Regions from separate parts of the Motilibacter peucedani genome, predicted to be linked through region 2. Evidence: riboswitches for the same ligand, from Rfam matches in the RefSeq annotation. Region 2 holds a riboswitch; the other holds the start of a gene.
What was found. Region 2 has a riboswitch for S-adenosylmethionine ahead of CLV35_RS21040 (putative leader peptide). Riboswitches for the same ligand answer to the same signal wherever they lie in the genome.
Positions count from the first base shown of each region.

Region 1 (8,218 bases), on a different contig from region 2:
CTCGTGCTGCTGTTCGGGCTCTACGGCGGGGTGCTGCTGCTCGCCGCGCGCGCGATGCTGCACCGCCGGCGCTGGGCGCGCTCGCTCGGGATCCTGTCGCAGCTGATCGCCCTGCTCATGGCGCCGACGGTCCTGGGCGCCGGCGTGTGGGCCGCGGGCGTGCCGATGCTGGTCGTCGCCGCCGTGGCGCTGGTGCTCGTGCTGCTGCCGCAGGTGGGCGGCCGCCTCGACGACGGCGCCCGCCCGTAGCCCTGTCGCACGCCACCGCAGCGAGTGCGGGCCCTCAGTCCTCGGTGAGCAGGCCCTCGCGCAGCTGGGCCAGCGTGCGGGCGAGCAGCCGTGACACGTGCATCTGCGAGATGCCGACCTCGACCGCGATCTCCGACTGGGTCATGCCGCGGAAGAAGCGCAGCAGCAGGATCTTCTGCTCGCGCGGGGGCAGCCGCTCGAGCATCGGCTTGAGCGACTCGCGGTACTCGACGCCCTCGAGCGCCTCGTCGTCGACGCCCAGGGTGTCGACGACCGCCACGGAGTCCTCGTCGCCCTGGTCGCTGGCGTCGAGGGAGAGGGTGGAGTAGGCGTTGGCCGACTCGAGGCCCTCGAGGACCTCCTCGTCGGTGATGCCGAGGTGCTCGGCCAGCTCGTGCACCGTGGGGCTGCGCCCGTTCTTCTGCGACAGCTCGCCGGTGGCCTGGGTGAGGGTGAGGCGCAGCTCCTGCAGGCGCCGGGGCACGCGCACGGCCCAGCCCTTGTCGCGGAAGTGGCGCTTGATCTCGCCGACGATGGTCGGGGTCGCGTAGGTCGAGAACTCGACGCCGCGGAACGGGTCGAAGCGGTCGACCGACTTGATCAGCCCGATCGTGGCGACCTGCACGAGGTCGTCGTAGGGCTCGCCGCGGTTGCGGAAGCGGCGGGCGAGGTGCTCGACGAGCGGCAGGTGCTGCTCGACGAGCGCGTCGCGGACCCGCTTGTGCTCCGGGGTGTCGGCCTCGATGCCGGCGAGGGTGGCGAACAGCGCCTTCGTGCGCTCGCGGTCGACGCCGACGCCCGAGGAGGCGGGGATGACGACGCGTGCCGGCGCCTCGGGGGCGGCCTCGGCCGGCCCGGCGGTCTCGTCGACGAGCTCGACGGTGCCCTCGGGCGACACGACGACCTCGGGACCCGCGACGGGGCCGCCGGTCACGCGCCCACGCCCGCGAGCTGCTCGCGGCGCTTGTGCAGCGAGATCCAGACGGTCAGGCCCTCGCCCACGCCGGCGTCGACCTCGCCGGCCAGCGCGGTGAGCACGGTCCAGGAGAAGGTCTCGCGCTCGGGCAGGCTGCCGCGCGTGGTGGGGGCGCTCACGGTGATGAGCAGCCCGTCGGCCTCGAGCTCGAAGGTGCAGCTGAGGTCGGCGCCCGGGGCGGCCTGCGGCAGGAGCATCGCGCAGGCCTCGTCCACGGCGATGCGGAGGTCCTCGATCTCGTCGAGGGTGAAGTCGAGGCGGGCGGCGAGCCCGGCCGTCGCGGTGCGCAGCACCGAGAGGTAGGCGCTCGACGCGGGCAGCGTGACCTGCACGGCGTCGGAGCTCGTCCCCCACGGTCCCTGCTCGGTCTGCTGGGTCGTCTGCTGCGGGACAGCTGACAGGCCGCTCTCGCTCAACCCGGACTCCTCTGCGGACGCGCACTGCGGACGCGCGGGGCGGGTCCCCGAGCGGCGCTGCCCACGGTACCCCGTGACCGGCGGCCCGCACGCGAGCGCACCGGGGGGCTTCCGCCCGCGCCCGCGCAGGCCTAGCGTGCCGGAGGTGGTCGTCCCGCTCGCCGCCCGGCAGGCCGCGCTCGTCGGCCGGCTGGCGCGCGCCTACGCGGCGCTGCTCGGCGCTGCCGCGGAGGAGCACGACGGCATGCACGTCCGGCACGGGCTCCCGCGCCGCGCCTACCCGCGCGGCGGCGTCACCTGGGGCGACACCTACGTCTGCGGCAGCGCCCCCTGGGCGCGCTCGCCCGAGCGGCTGCGGCACGAGCGGGTGCACGTCGAGCAGTGGCGTACCTACGGGCTGTGGTTCGCTCTGCTCTACCTGCGCGCCGGGCGGGACCCCCTGCACAACCGGTTCGAGATCGAGGCAGGTCTCCACGACGGGGGCTACGTGCGGTGAGCGACGGCGACGGGACCGGCCTCGGCACGGTCGAGGTGGGCGAGCGCGGCATCCGGCTCGGGCAGCTGCTCAAGCTGGCCGGGCTCGTCGACACGGGCGGCGAGGCCAAGCTGGCGGTCGAGCAGGGGCGGGTGCGGGTCAACGGCGCGGTCGAGACGCGGCGCGGCGCCCAGCTCGCGGCCGGTGACACCGTCGAGTGCGACGGCCGCTCGGTGCGCCTGGCCTGATCCGCGCCCGGCCTGGCGCCCGGGGACGGGCGACGCCTGTGGCATCCTTGGCGGAGGTCATGAGCGCCAGCGACAAGCCCCGGCTCGCTGGCCGGCAACCCTCCGCCACGGTGGGGTGCTCCGGGTGACGACCAGGCGGGCCGCGCAGGGCGGTCGGCAAGCGTGGTCCTCGGGACGTCCCGAGCGCCAGAGGGCTGGAGCGGAGCGCACAGTGAGCCGGAGCGCACAGTGACCGGGGCCGAGCGGTCGGCCTCGACGGCCAGCGACGTCGCGGTGGCCCGGGCCGCGGCGGGCGAGGCCGCCGACGTCCTGCTGGCTCTGAGGGCGACCTACCCCGACGCGCCCGACCTGCGCGACCGCGGCGACCGCGCCGCCCACGAGACGATCGTCGAGCTGCTGGCGCGGCTGCGCCCCGGTGACGCCGTGCTCTCCGAGGAGGGCGTCGACGACCCGGCCCGGCTGTCCGCGCGCCGCGTGTGGATCGTCGACCCGCTCGACGGCACCCGCGAGTTCGGCGAGGCGGGCCGTCCCGACTGGGCCGTGCACGTCGCGCTCTGGCAGGACGGCGAGCTCACCGACGCCGCCGTCGCGCTCCCGGGCCTCGGCACCGTGCTGGCCACCGACGACGTGCCCCCTCCGCCGCCGCGCGACGGCAGGGCCGCCCCGCGCTTCGCGGTCAGCCGCACCCGCGCGACAGCGCTGGTCACGGGCGTCGCCGAAGCGCTCGGCGGCGAGCTGGTGCCGCTCGGCTCGGCGGGCTACAAGGCCGCCGCCGTCGTCCGCGGCGAGGTGGACGCCTACGTGCACACCGGCGGGCAGTACGAGTGGGACAGCGCCGCGCCCGTCGCCGTCGCCCGCGCGGCAGGGCTGCACACCAGCCGCGTCGACGGCTCGCCGCTCCTCTACAACCAGGCCGACGTGTCGCTGCCCGACCTGGTGGTGTGCCGCGCCGAGCTCGCCGACGACGTGCTGGCCGCCATCGCGCGGCTCTCGCAGCAGTCCGACGACGCAGGGAAGGAGACGATCGCGCGATGACGGTCCCCGGGTCCGCGCACGACTACCGCCTCAGCCAGCTCCAGTCGCTCGAGGCGGAGTCGATCCACATCTTCCGCGAGGTCGTCGCGGAGCTCGAGCGCCCGGTGCTGCTCTTCTCCGGCGGCAAGGACTCGATCGTCATGCTCCGCCTGGCCGAGAAGGCGTTCTGGCCGGCGCGCATCCCCTTCCCGGTGATGCACGTCGACACCGGGCTCAACTTCCCCGAGGTGCTCGAGTTCCGCGACCGCCGGGCCCAGGAGCTCGGCGTCCAGCTGCTGGTCGCCTCCGTGCCCGACGCGATCGAGCGCGGCACCGTGCGCGAGGAGCCCAACGGCTCGCGCAACCGCATCCAGACGCCGGTGCTCCTCGAGGCCGTCGAGAAGCACCGCTTCACCGCGCTGTTCGGCGGGGCCCGCCGCGACGAGGAGAAGGCGCGCGCCAAGGAGCGGGTGTTCTCCTTCCGCGACGACTTCGGCCAGTGGGACCCCAAGAACCAGCGCCCCGAGCTCTGGAACCTCTACAACGGGCGCATCCACCTCGGCGAGTCGATCCGCGTCTTCCCGCTGTCCAACTGGACCGAGCTCGACATCTGGTCCTACATCGCGGCCGAGCAGATCGACATCCCGGCGCTCTACCTCGCCCACGAGCGCGAGGTGGTCGAGCGCGACGGCATGCTCTACGCCGTCAACGAGTTCGTCGTCCCCCGCGAGGGCGAGACGGTGACGACCGAGCGCGTGCGCTACCGCACGATGGGCGACGCGAACCTCACCGCAGCCGTACGCTCCGACGCCGACACGCTCGACAAGGTGGTCGCCGAGGTGGCGACGACGCGGCTGACCGAGCGCGGCGCGACCCGCGGCGACGACCGGGTCAGCGAGGCAGCCATGGAGGACCGCAAGCGCGAGGGGTACTTCTAGATGAGCGACATCCTGCGCTTCGCCACGGCGGGCTCGGTCGACGACGGCAAGAGCACGCTGATCGGCCGGCTGCTCTACGACAGCAAGTCGATCTTCGAGGACCAGTACGAAGCGGTCGAGCGGGCCTCCGCCGGCAACGACTACGTCAACCTCGCCCTGCTGACCGACGGCCTGCGCGCCGAGCGCGAGCAGGGCATCACGATCGACGTGGCCTACCGCTACTTCGCCACACCTCGGCGTACCTTCATCATCGCCGACACCCCGGGCCACATCCAGTACACCCGCAACATGGTGACCGGTGCGTCCACTGCAGACCTCGCCATCGTGCTCGTCGACGCGCGCAAGGGCATCCTCGAGCAGAGCCGCCGGCACGCGTTCCTGGTGTCGCTCCTGCGCGTCCCGCACCTCGTCGTCGCCGTCAACAAGATGGACCTCGTCGACTGGTCGCAGGAGGTCTTCGAGGAGATCCACGAGGAGTTCACGGCCTTCGCGACCAAGCTCGAGGTGCCCGACCTCACGATCATCCCGATCTCGGCGCTCGAGGGCGACAACATCGTGCACCGGTCGACCAACATGCCGTGGTACGACGGGCCTTCTCTGCTCCACCACCTCGAGCACGTGCACATCGCGAGCGACCGCAACCTGGTCGACGCGCGCTTCCCGGTGCAGTACGTCATCCGGCCGCAGTCGCGCGAGTTCCCCGACTACCGCGGCTACGCCGGCACCATCGCGAGCGGCGTCTTCAAGCCGGGCGACGAGGTCCAGGTGCTGCCCAGCGGCTTCACCTCGCGCATCGCGTCCATCGACACGGCCGACGGCCCGGTCGCCGAGGCGTTCGCGCCGATGGCGGTCACCATCCGGCTCGAGGACGAGATCGACATCTCCCGCGGCGACATGCTGTGCCGTCCGCACAACGCGCCGCACGCGACGCAGGACGTCGACGCGATGGTGTGCTGGATGACCGACGAGCCGCTGCGCGCCGGCCAGAAGCTGGCGATCAAGCACACGACGCGCTCGGCGCGCGCGATGGTCAAGGAGCTGCAGTACCGCCTCGACGTCAACAGCCTGCACCGCGACGTCACGGTGGACGCTCTGGGGCTCAACGACATCGGCCGCGTACGCCTGCGCACCACCGTGCCGCTGTTCGCCGACCCCTACGCCCGCAACCGCACGACCGGCGGCTTCATCCTCATCGACGAGGCCACCAACCGCACCGTCGGGGCAGGGATGGTCCACCCCTCCGAGTGACCGACGCGACACACCGCTCTCCTCACGACCGGCACCCCGCGGCCGTAGTGGGTTCCTGAACGAGGAACCTGCGAGGAGACGTCTGTGCGAGTACGGGTGCGACGAGGGCTCGCTGCGGCGGGCGCGGTGGTGACGGCCGCGGCCGTCCTGGCTGGGTGCGGCGGGTCGGCGACGCCGACGGGCGGTGCGCAGGGCGACGGCCGCGTACGCATCGCGATCCCGGAGCCCGACGCGATCACGCCCACCGCCGCCGACGAGACGGCCGGCATCGGCATCGTGCACGGGCTGTTCACCGGGCTGGTCGCGTACGACAGCCGCACCGCCCCCGTGCTCACACCGCTCGCCAAGGCGGTGACCACGTCGGACCACCAGCACTGGACCGTACGGCTGGCGTCCGGGTGGACGTTCCACAACGGCGAGGCCGTGACGTCGTCGTCCTTCGTCGATGCCTGGAACTACGGCGCGCTCGGCACCCACGGGCAGTACGCCGGCCCGTTCTACGCACCGATCGAGGGCTACGACGACGTCGCGCCCGTGGACGACTCGGGGGAGCCGCTGCGTCCCAGGGCGCAGACGATGCGAGGGTTGCACGTCGTCGACGCACACACCTTCACGGTCACGCTGGCCCACCCGGACACCACGTTCCTCGCCGAGCTCGGCAACCCGGCGTTCTACCCGCTGCCGCATGTCGCGCTGACCGACCCCGAGGGCTTCGCCGAGGCACCGGTCGGCAACGGGCCGTTCCGCCTCGGGGCCTGGGTGCCCGACCAGCGGGTGACGCTGGAGCGCTTCGCCGGCTACCGCGGCACGCAGCCGCACGTCGACGGCGTGGACTTCACGGTCTACGCGTCGATGGACACCGCGGTCAACGACCTCGCCTCCGACGCCGTCGACGTCGTCACGGGCCTCTCACCCTCGACGCTCGCCCGGCGCGCGGAGTTCGGCGACCGCTACCAGACCTTCCCGTCCAGCTACTTCGCCTTCATCGGGCTGCCCGGCTTCGACCCGCAGCTCGCGGACGTGCGCGTCCGCAAGGCGATCTCCATGTCGGTCGACCGGGCGACGATCGCGCGCACGGTCTTCGCCGGCACCCGCACCCCGGCCGACGCCTTCGTCGGCCCCAGCGCCCCGGGCTACCGCCCGGGCAGCTGTGGCGAGACGTGCACCTACGACCCGGCTGCCGCCCGCGCGCTGTTCGAGGCCGCCGGGGGAGCGAAGACCCTTCCCGCGCTCTCGATCCGCTACAACGCCGACGGCCCGCACCGCGACTGGGTCGTCGCCGCCTGCCACTCGGTCACCGACGCGCTCGGCATCCCGTGCCGGGCCACCCCGGCCGCCGACTTCCCGACCCTGCTCGACGCGATGGGCAAGGCCGCAGCGGCCAAGAAGAGCTTCGGCGCCTTCCGGCTGGCGCAGACGCTCGACTACCCGTCGGTCGAGAACTACCTGACGCCGCTCTACAGCTCGACCGGGGCGTCGAACCTCGTCGGCTACAGCAACCCGCGCGTCGACTCGCTGCTCGCCGCCGGCCGCTCGGCAGCGAGCGCCGAGCGTGCGCAGGCCGACTGGGCGCAGGCGGAGGACCTCGTCGCGGCCGACGTGCCGCTGGTGCCGCTGTTCTTCGGGCAGACGACCTCCCTGCGCTCGGCCCGGGTGCACGACCTCTCGATCGACGCCTTCGAGTCGATCGACCTGGTGGGCCTCCGCGTCGGGTAGTCGAGCGGTAGCAGATGAGGCTCAGCGGTAGCAGGGTCGAGCTGAGCGGTAGCGGGGGCAGCCCGGCGGTAGCAAAGGGGCTACCGCCGGCCCGCGGTTTCTACCGCTGAGCTCCGCAACGACCTCGCCCAGGCGCCACCCGCGGTGCCAGGATGCGGGGATGACGCCTCGTCGTTCGATCCTGTCCTACCGCTCCGAGGCGTCGATCCTGTCCGCCTGGTCGAAGGGCTCGGTGCTGTCCGTGGGCTCGATCGGCTCGGTGCTCTCCGTCGGGTCGATCGGGTCGGCGCTGTCGGCCGGCTGCATCGGCTCGTTCGCCAGCGCGGGCAGCATCCTCTCGGCGCTGTCCCGCGGCGCCGTCATGGCGTGGCGGGGGCGGGGCTGAGGCTCCGCTGCACCAGGCCGCGCGCCGCCAGCAGCGCCCACACCTGCGCGACGCACTCGTCGAGCGGGGTGTCGGCCGTGTCGATGCGCAGGTCGGCGTCGGCCGGCTCCTCGTAGGGGTCGGAGATGCCCGTGAACTCCGGGATCTCGCCCCGGCGCGCCTTGGCGTAGAGGCCCTTGCGGTCGCGCGCCTCGCACACCTCCAGCGGCGTCGCGACGTGCACCAGCACGTACTCGGCTCCCGCGGCCCGGGCCATCGCGCGCACCTCGTCGCGCACCGCGGCGTAGGGGGCGATGGGCGCGCACACGGCGGTGCCGCCGTGCCGGCCGACCTCCGCCGCCACCCAGCCGATGCGGCGCACGTTGAGCTCGCGGTCCGGGCGCGAGAAGCCCAGCCCCGACGACAGCATGGTGCGCACGACGTCGCCGTCGAGCAGCGTGGTCGTACGCGTCGACCGCTCGCGCAGCTGCTCGACGACCGCTCGGGCGACGGTCGACTTGCCCGAGCCGGAGAGCCCGGTGAACAGCACGACGAGCCCGCGCTCGGCCCTCGG
Region 1 is NZ_RBWV01000013.1:209,349-217,566, forward strand. Features, by position in the region: gene CLV35_RS14060 (hypothetical protein) at 1-249, shown strand, start outside; gene CLV35_RS14065 (RNA polymerase sigma factor SigF) at 284-1,231, opposite strand; gene CLV35_RS14070 (ATP-binding protein) at 1,180-1,557, opposite strand; gene CLV35_RS14075 (hypothetical protein) at 1,787-2,137, shown strand; gene CLV35_RS14080 (RNA-binding S4 domain-containing protein) at 2,134-2,364, shown strand; SAM riboswitch class IV at 2,420-2,533, shown strand; gene CLV35_RS14085 (3'(2'),5'-bisphosphate nucleotidase CysQ) at 2,593-3,399, shown strand; gene cysD (sulfate adenylyltransferase subunit CysD) at 3,396-4,316, shown strand; gene cysN (sulfate adenylyltransferase subunit CysN) at 4,317-5,564, shown strand; gene CLV35_RS14100 (peptide ABC transporter substrate-binding protein) at 5,649-7,280, shown strand; gene CLV35_RS14105 (hypothetical protein) at 7,441-7,665, shown strand; gene cysC (adenylyl-sulfate kinase) at 7,640-8,218, opposite strand, start outside.
Region 1: another riboswitch for S-adenosylmethionine. It lies ahead of CLV35_RS14085 (3'(2'),5'-bisphosphate nucleotidase CysQ); the one in region 2 lies ahead of CLV35_RS21040 (putative leader peptide).

Region 2 (8,218 bases):
GCGAGGGCGGCGGTGAAGCGGGGCAGCTCGGCGACGAGGCGTGCGCGCACCAGCCGGGTCGCGGCATCGCCCGGGTCCAGGCGCAGGTGGTGGCGCAGCCAGGCCTTGGTGGTGGGTGCCTGGTCGTGGCGGTAGGCCTCGCGGGCGTCGACCGCGCGCAGGGTCGCGGCTTCCAGTGCGGCGAGCCGGGCCTGCAGCCCGGCGATCACGCGCAGCCGCGCGAGCAGCGACTCCGCGTCGAGCTCGCCGGCAGGCAGGGCGGCGGCGGTGTCGAGGGCGTCGGCCGCGACCGCCCACGCACCCGCATCCTGCACCGCCACTGCAACCATGCGCCGAACCTAACAGCCACCGCTGACACAGTCCGGCCGCGACAGAAACCCCTGTGGACAAGCATATCCACGACGTCGAGATGTCCACAGCTGCGCAGATGCGGCTGTGGATTGACGACAGACCACACAATCCCAGTCAGTCGCGACAGGCTGCGTGGTCAGGAGCCCGCTGGTCAGGGCTGCTCGCACGCCGGAGCATCGCCCGCGAGCGACGCGCCTCCGAGCCACGACGGCAGCGCCCGCGTCTCGGGGACCGGCGCCCATCCCGACTCGGAGCGGGCGTAGCCCCACGACGGCCCGTCCTCGAGCAACGTCCGCAGCGCGTCCAGCAGCCGCTCGACGTCGTCGCTCGACGTGCCGAGCCCGACGCTCACCCGCACCGCGGCCGCGGTGCCGAGGCGCGCGAGCAGCGGGTGGGCGCAGAAGCGGCCGTCGCGTACTCCGATGCCGTGCTCCGCGGAGAGGTAGGCCGCCACCTCGCCCGGGTCGCGGCCCGGCACGCTGAACGTCACGATGCCGACCACATCGGTCGCGTCGTGCCAGATGCGGTGCGTCCGGATGCCGAGGGAGGCCAGGCCCTCGGACAGCCGGGACGTGAGCGCGTGCTCGTGCGCCTCGAGCGCACCGTCGCGCAGCTCGCCCAGTGCCCGCGCGGCTGCTGCCAGCGCCGCGACGCCGAGGACGTTGGGTGTACCCCCTTCGTGGCGCGCGGGCGCCGTGGTCCACTCCGTCGCCTCGACGCGTACCTCTCGCACGGCGCCACCACCGGCGAGGTAGGGCTCGGCGGTGTCGAGCCAGTCGCGACGGCCGACCAGGGCACCGGCACCGTAGGGCGCGTAGAGCTTGTGGCCGGAGAAGGCGAGGTAGTCGACCCCGGTCGCGGCGAGGTCGACCCGGCGGTGCGGGACGAGCTGCGCGCCGTCGACGGCCAGCCGTGCACCGTGGGCGTGGGCCAGGTCGGCGAGCCGGCGCAGCGGCAGGCACTCGCCGGTCACGTTGGACGCGCCGGTCACGCTGAGCAGGGCGGTGGGCCGTCGTGCGAGCTCGGCCTGCAGCGCCCCGAGCGTCTCCTCGACGCTGGAGCCGCTGCGCACGATGCGGTCGCCGCGGCGCTGCCAGGGCAGGAGGTTCGCGTGGTGCTCGACGTCGAGCACGACCACCTCGCCCGGCACCGCGCTCGCCAGGAGGCCCAGGGCGTCGGTGGTGTTGCGGGTGAACACCACCACGTCGTCGGCACGGGCACCCACGAACGAGGCGACCTCGGCACGCGACTGCTCGTAGACCGCGGTGCACAGCCGCGACAGGTAGCCCGCGCCGCGGTGCACGCTGGACCAGTACGGCGTCAGCTGCGCAACGGCCGCGGCCACCTGCTCGAGCGCCGGTGCGCTGGCCGCGATGTCGAGGTTCGCGTAGCGGCGGGTCGAGCCGTCGACGAGCGGGACCTGCGTCGTCGCACCCACCAGGGCGGCGAGGGGAGCGACAGGGACGGACAGAGCCTGGACGGACATGAGGAACCCCTCTGTCGAGGGACCCGGAGGAGCTCGGGTCCGCGCTTGCCGGGCCCCCGGTCGGGGTCGGCCGTGTCGTCACCCGGGGCACCCCGCCGCGAAGGAGGAGGGTTGCCGGCCAGCAAGCCGGGGCTGAACGCTGGCGCTCGTGACAGCTGCACACGCTAGCGCGTGCTCCCCGGCTGTTGTCCAGTCCCGGGAGCCGGAAAACGCAGCGCTTGACATTGTCTACCGGATCAGTAGAGTTAGCGCCACGGTCATGAGTGCCAGCGACAAGCCCCGGCTCGCTGGCCGGCAACCCTCGCAGTGCGGTGGGGTGCCCCGGGTGACGACCAGGTCTGCGACCGCACGGTCCGCAGGCAAGCGCTCTGCTCCTGAAGGAGGGTCCGTGCAGCACTCGACGAGGTGCCACGACGACCAGCACGTGCGCGGTTCTGCCGACCCGCTGCTGACCTCACGGCGCCACGTGGACCTCGTCCGCGTCGCCAGCTGCACCTGTCGCTGACCTGACGTGCCGCCCAAGGGGGCGGCCGACAGTGACGTCCGTCCACCGCGTACCTCTGTGCGTGCGCTCAGCCCTGCCCGCGCTCCGCCGTCCCGGCAGGACGGCCGAGCGCAGCCCTCCCACACCAGGAGACCCCTCGTGCCTGTGCCCCTCTCCGTCCTCGACCTGTCGCCGGTGCCCTCCGGCGGCACAGCGAGTGACGCGTTCAACAACACGCTGCGCCTCGCGAAGGCGGTGGAGTCGTTCGGCTACAAGCGCTACTGGCTGGCCGAGCACCACCTCGTGCCAGGCGTCATCAGCTCCGCCCCCGCGGTGCTCGGGGCGCTGGTGGCAGGAGCGACGCGCACCCTGCGCGTCGGCTCCGGAGCCGTGCTGCTCGGCCACCAGACCGCGCTCTCGGTCGTCGAGCAGTTCGGCCTGCTGGACGTCGCCTTCCCCGGCCGCATCGACCTCGGCATCGGGCGCTCCGGAGCGCCGCGCCTGCCGGGAACGTCAGCAGCGCCGGCGCGGTCGCCGCAGCCGGCACACGAGGTCGACGGCCTGGTCATCCCGGAGCCGTTCGCCTTCACGCTCTCGGGCGAGCTCGGCGAGAGGATCCGCACGCAGCTGCAGCTGCTCACGCTGCCTGGGGCACAGAGCCCGGGTTTCGCCGCCCAGGTCGACGACGTGCTCGCCTTCGTCAACGGCAGCTTCACGACCGAGTCGGGTCACCGCGCGCACGCCGTGCCCGGCGAGGGCGCCGACCTGCAGGTGTGGGTCCTGGGCAGCAGCGGCGGTGAGAGCGCCCGCGTCGCAGGGGAGCGAGGGCTCCCCTTCGCCGCCAACTACCACGTGACGCCGTCGAACGTCCTCGACGCGGTCGCCGCCTACCGCGAGGCGTTCCGGCCGTCGCAGTGGCTCGACGAGCCCTACGTCGTGGTCTCCGCTGACGCGGTCGTCGCCGAGACCAGTGAGCGCGCCCGCGAGCTGGCTTCGCCCTACGGCCTGTGGGTCCGCAGCATCCGCGCCGGCGGGGGAGCGATCCCCTACCCGTCGCCGAAGGAGGCCGCCGAGCACGAGTGGTCCGACGAGGACCGCAAGCTCGTCGCCGACCGCGTCAGCACGCAGTTCGTCGGCACGCCCGCCGAGGTCGTCGAGCGCCTGCAGACGCTGCAGCGTGTCACGGGCGCCGACGAGCTCGTCGTCACCACTGTCACCCACGACCACGTCGACCGCGAGCGCTCCTACGAGCTGCTCGCCGCCGCGTGGGCGTCCGCAGACGAGGGACCGACCCGATGACCACGACAGACCACCTCCACCTCGCAGTGGCGCTGGACGGCGCCGGCTGGCACCCCGCCGCGTGGCGGGCCGCGGGCACCGCGCCCGCCGACCTCCTCTCCGCCGACCACTCCCTCGGCCTCGTTCGCCAGGCAGAGGCCGGGCTGCTCGACCTCGTGACGTTCGAGGACTCCTTCGCGGTGCAGTCCTCGTCGCGCGAGCGGCTCGACGAGCGCACCGACCAGGTACGCGGCCGGCTCGACGCCCTGCTCCTGGCCTCCCGCCTCGCCCCGCTCACGAAGCAGATCGGCCTCGTGCCGACCGTCACCACGACGCACACCGAGCCGTTCCACGTCTCGACCTCGGTCGCGACGCTGGACTGGGTCAGCAGGGGCAGGGCCGGCTGGCGGGTGCAGGTCTCGGCCCGCGACGTCGAGGCCGAGCAGTTCGGCCGTCGCGAGGCGCCGCACCTGGACCTCGCCGCGTACCAAGCCGGTCAGCAGCAGGAGGTCGTCGCCGAGCTGTTCGACGAGGCGGCCGATGTCGTCGAGGTCGTCCGCCGGCTCTGGGACAGCTGGGAGGACGACGCGATCATCCGCGACGCGAGCACCGGGCGCTTCGTCGACCGCGACAAGCTGCACTACGTCGAGTTCGAGGGCCGCTGGTTCTCCGTCAAGGGCCCGTCGATCGTGCCGCGCTCGCCGCAAGGCCAGCCGGTCGTCGTCGCGCTGGCGCACGCCCGCATCCCCTACGAGTTGGCCGCCCGATCGGCCGACGTCGTGCTCGTGACGCCGCACGACGACCGGTCAGCCGCCGCGATCGAGGCGGAGGTGCGCGCAGCGGAAGCCGCCGTAACCCGCCGGGGGACGCCGCTGCAGGTGTGGGGCGAGGTGCTCGTGCTCCTCGACGACAACGCCGCCGTGGCACGCTCGCGCAAGGAGCGCCTCGACGAGCTCGACGGAGCGCCGTTGGAGTCCGACGCACTGGTGTTCACAGGTACGCCGGGGCAGCTCGCCGACCAGCTGCTCGCCTGGCGAGAGCGGGGCTACACAGGCTTCCGGCTGCGTCCCGGCGTCGCCCAGGTCGACGTGCCCCACATCGTCCACGGCCTGGTGCCCGAGCTGCAGCGGCGCGGCGCCTTCCGCACCGCCTACGAGGCGGACACCCTGCGCGGCCTGCTCGACCTCGCCCCTGCCGCCAACCGCTACGCCGCCCCCGCGGCCTGACGCGAGAGCCACTCATGACCACCACCGACCAGCGCAAGCGCCAGGTGATCCTGGCCGCCCACTTCCCGGGCGTGAACAACACCACCGTGTGGAGCGACCCCGACTCGGGCAGCCAGATCGACTTCGACTCCTTCGTCCACCTCGCCCGCACAGCCGAACGCGGCAAGCTCGACTTCTTCTTCCTCGCCGAGGGACTGCGCCTGCGCGAGCAGCGCGGCAGGATCCACGACCTCGATGTCGTGGGTCGGCCGCACACGCTCTCGGTGCTCGCGGCGCTCGCCGCGGTCACCGAGCACCTCGGCCTCGCCGGCACCATCAACGCCACCTTCAACGAGCCCTACGAGCTCGCCCGCCAGCTGGCCTCGCTCGACCATCTGTCCGGCGGGCGGGCGGCCTGGAACGTCGTCACCTCGTCCGACGCCTTCACCGGCGAGAACTTCCGGCGCGGCGGCTACCTCGACCACGCCCTGCGCTACGAGCGTGCCGGCGAGTTCATCCAGACCGCCCGTGAGCTCTGGGACTCGTGGGCGCCGGGGACGGTGGTGGCCGACCGGGCCACCGGCACGTACGTCACCGACCCCCGCGCCGGCGAGTTCGAGCACCACGGACCGCAGTTCGACATCGCCGGCCGCTCCACCGTGCCGCGCAGCCCGCAGGGCCACCCGGTCATCCTGCAGGCCGGCGACTCCGTCGAGGGCCGCGAGCTGGCCGCCAGCACGGCCGACGCCATCTTCAGCCGGCACAGCGCGTTCGACCCCGCCCGGGCGTTCTACACCGACGTCAAGGACCGGCTCGCGACCTACGGCCGCGACCGCGACGAGCTCAAGATCCTCCCGGCCGTGACCTACGCCCTCGGCGAGACCGAGGAGGAGGCGCAGGCCAATGCCGCGGCCGTGCGCCGCCAGCAGGTCAGCCCGCAGACGGCCATCCTGCTGCTGGAGCAGCTGTGGAACCGCGACCTGTCCGCCTACGACGCCGACGGGCCCCTGCCCGAGGTCGACCCCGACGTGTCGGCGGACTCGATCATCCGGGGCAGGGCACCGATGTACAAGGAGCCGCTGAAGACGGCCAAGGAGTGGCGCGAGCTCGCGGACGCCCACGGCTACAGCATCCGCGACCTCGTCATCCACGTCACCGGCCGCCAGTCGTTCATCGGCACGCCGGCGCAGGTCGCCGAGCAGATCGACACCTACGTCCAGGCCGAGGCGGCCGACGGCTTCATCCTCGTCCCGCACATCACGCCCGCCGGTCTCGACCCCTTCGTCGACTCCGTCGTGCCGCTGCTGCAGGAGCGCGGCGTCTTCCGCACCGACTACGAGGGTGCCACCCTGCGCGAGAACCTGGGCCTGCCGCCGGCCCGGCCGGCCTCGAGCACGGCGCGGGCACGTCGGGCGGTGTCGGCGTGACGGCGCTCTACGAGTCCGACCTCGACGTGGCGCGGGTGACCTCGGACCTCTTCAAGCAGGTGTTCCGCCGCCACGCCGCAGGCGTCGCGGTCATCGCGACGGGAGGCGCGTCGCCGACGGGCTTCACGGCTACCTCCCTCGTCTCGCTGTCGGCGGACCCGCCGCTGCTGAGCTTCAACGTCTCGCACGGCTCGTCGAGCTGGCCGGCCGTCGAGAGGGCGACGCACCTCTCGCTCCACCTGCTCGCGGTCGACCAGCAGGACGTGGCGACGGTGTTCGCCACCAGCGGCATCGACCGCTTCGCCGCTCTCGACGACTGGCGCCGCGGTCCGCTCGGCCTGCCGGTCATCGGCGGGGTGATGGCGTGGATGGCCGTCGCGGTGCGGGCCAAGGTGCCGGCGGGCGACTCCTCCGTCGTCATCGCCGAGGTCATGCACGCCGAGCACACCGACAGCGACCCGCTGCTCTTCCACGGCGGCCGCTACGGCGCGCTCTCCCGCCCGGCGGGTGTGCAGTGAGCACGGAGCTCGCGACCGTCCCCGTCGACCCCACGACGCGCGCCGCGCACGAGGAGGTCGTGCCGCTCCGGCACCCGGGGCGCTGGATCGCGACCGCGGTGGTGCTCGTGGTGCTTGCTCAGCTCGTGCACGGACTGGTGACGAACCCCTTCTTCCAGTGGGACCGGTTCCGCTACTGGTTCTTCCGCCCGGTCATCCTCGACGGGCTGGTCATCACGCTCAAGGTGGCGGCAGCGAGCGCGGCGCTCGGCCTGCTGGCCGGGGTGGTGCTTGCCCTCGGCCGGCTCTCGCGCAACCCGGTGCTCAACGCCGTCAGCTGGGTCTACGTCTGGCTGTTCCGCTCGGTGCCGCTGATCGTCGTGCTGCTCTTCCTCTACAACTTCAGCGCGCTCTACCAGACGCTGAGCCTCGGAGTGCCGTTCGGACCGGAGTTCTTCCGCTTCGACGAGAGCAGGCTCGCCACCGACACGGTGATCGCCATCATCGGGCTCAGCCTCAACGAGGCCGCCTACGCCGCCGAGGTCGTGCGCGCCGGCATCCTGTCGGTCGACCAGGGCCAGCAGGACGCGGCTGCAGCGCTCGGCCTGCCCCGGGGCTACCACTTCACCCGCATCGTGCTGCCGCAGGCGCTGCGCTCGATCATCCCGTCCTACGTCAACCAGCTGATCGGTCTGCTGAAGGCCACGTCGCTGGTGTTCTACGTCTCGCTGCTCGACCTGTTCGGCTCTGTGCAGAGCCTCGGCAGCACCTACTCCGGCGAGATCGTGCCGCTGCTGATGGTTGCGACGGTCTGGTACGTCGTGCTCACCAGCGTCGTGTCCGTCGTCCAGTTCTACGTCGAGCGCTACTACTCGCGCGGCGCGCTGCGCAACCTGCCTCCCACGCCGCTCCAGCGGCTGCGGGCGGCGCTCTCCCGGCAGGCCGCCGCTGCACCGACAGGAGCCACCCGATGACCACCACTGCCGTCACGTCGGCACCACTGCGTACTACTCCGGCAGTCTTCCCGCTGCCGACGCTGGCCGCCGAGCACCCTGCCGCCGTCGAGGTGGTCGGCGCGCACAAGTCGTACGCCGGACGCGAGGTCCTGCGCGGCATCGACCTCGCCGTCCGGCCCGGTGAGGTGACCGTCGTCATCGGGCCCTCGGGCTCCGGCAAGTCGACCCTGCTGCGCGCGGTCAACCACCTCGAGAAGCTCGACCGCGGTCACGTCAGCATCAACGGCGAGCTGCTCGGCGTCCGTCGCCACCGCGGTCGGCTCAAGGAGCTGCCCGAGCGCGAGATCCTCGCCCAGCGCCGACGCATCGGCTTCGTCTTCCAGGGCTTCAACCTCTTCCCGCACCTGAGCGTGCTCGACAACGTGGCCGCGGCCCCTGTCGCCTCGGGCCAGCTGGGCCGGCCTGCGGCGCGCGAGCTCGCCCGCGAGCTGCTCGACCGGGTGGGCCTCGGCGACAAGGTCGACGCCTACCCCC
Region 2 is NZ_RBWV01000016.1:83-8,300, forward strand. Features, by position in the region: partial or broken gene CLV35_RS17665 (DUF222 domain-containing protein) at 1-329, opposite strand, end outside; gene CLV35_RS17670 (aminotransferase class V-fold PLP-dependent enzyme) at 503-1,837, opposite strand; SAM riboswitch class IV at 1,874-1,991, opposite strand; SAM riboswitch class IV at 2,093-2,209, shown strand; gene CLV35_RS21040 (putative leader peptide) at 2,262-2,342, shown strand; gene CLV35_RS17675 (MsnO8 family LLM class oxidoreductase) at 2,481-3,620, shown strand; gene CLV35_RS17680 (LLM class flavin-dependent oxidoreductase) at 3,617-4,825, shown strand; gene CLV35_RS17685 (NtaA/DmoA family FMN-dependent monooxygenase) at 4,840-6,231, shown strand; gene CLV35_RS17690 (flavin reductase family protein) at 6,228-6,749, shown strand; gene CLV35_RS17695 (amino acid ABC transporter permease) at 6,746-7,702, shown strand; gene CLV35_RS17700 (amino acid ABC transporter ATP-binding protein) at 7,699-8,218, shown strand, end outside.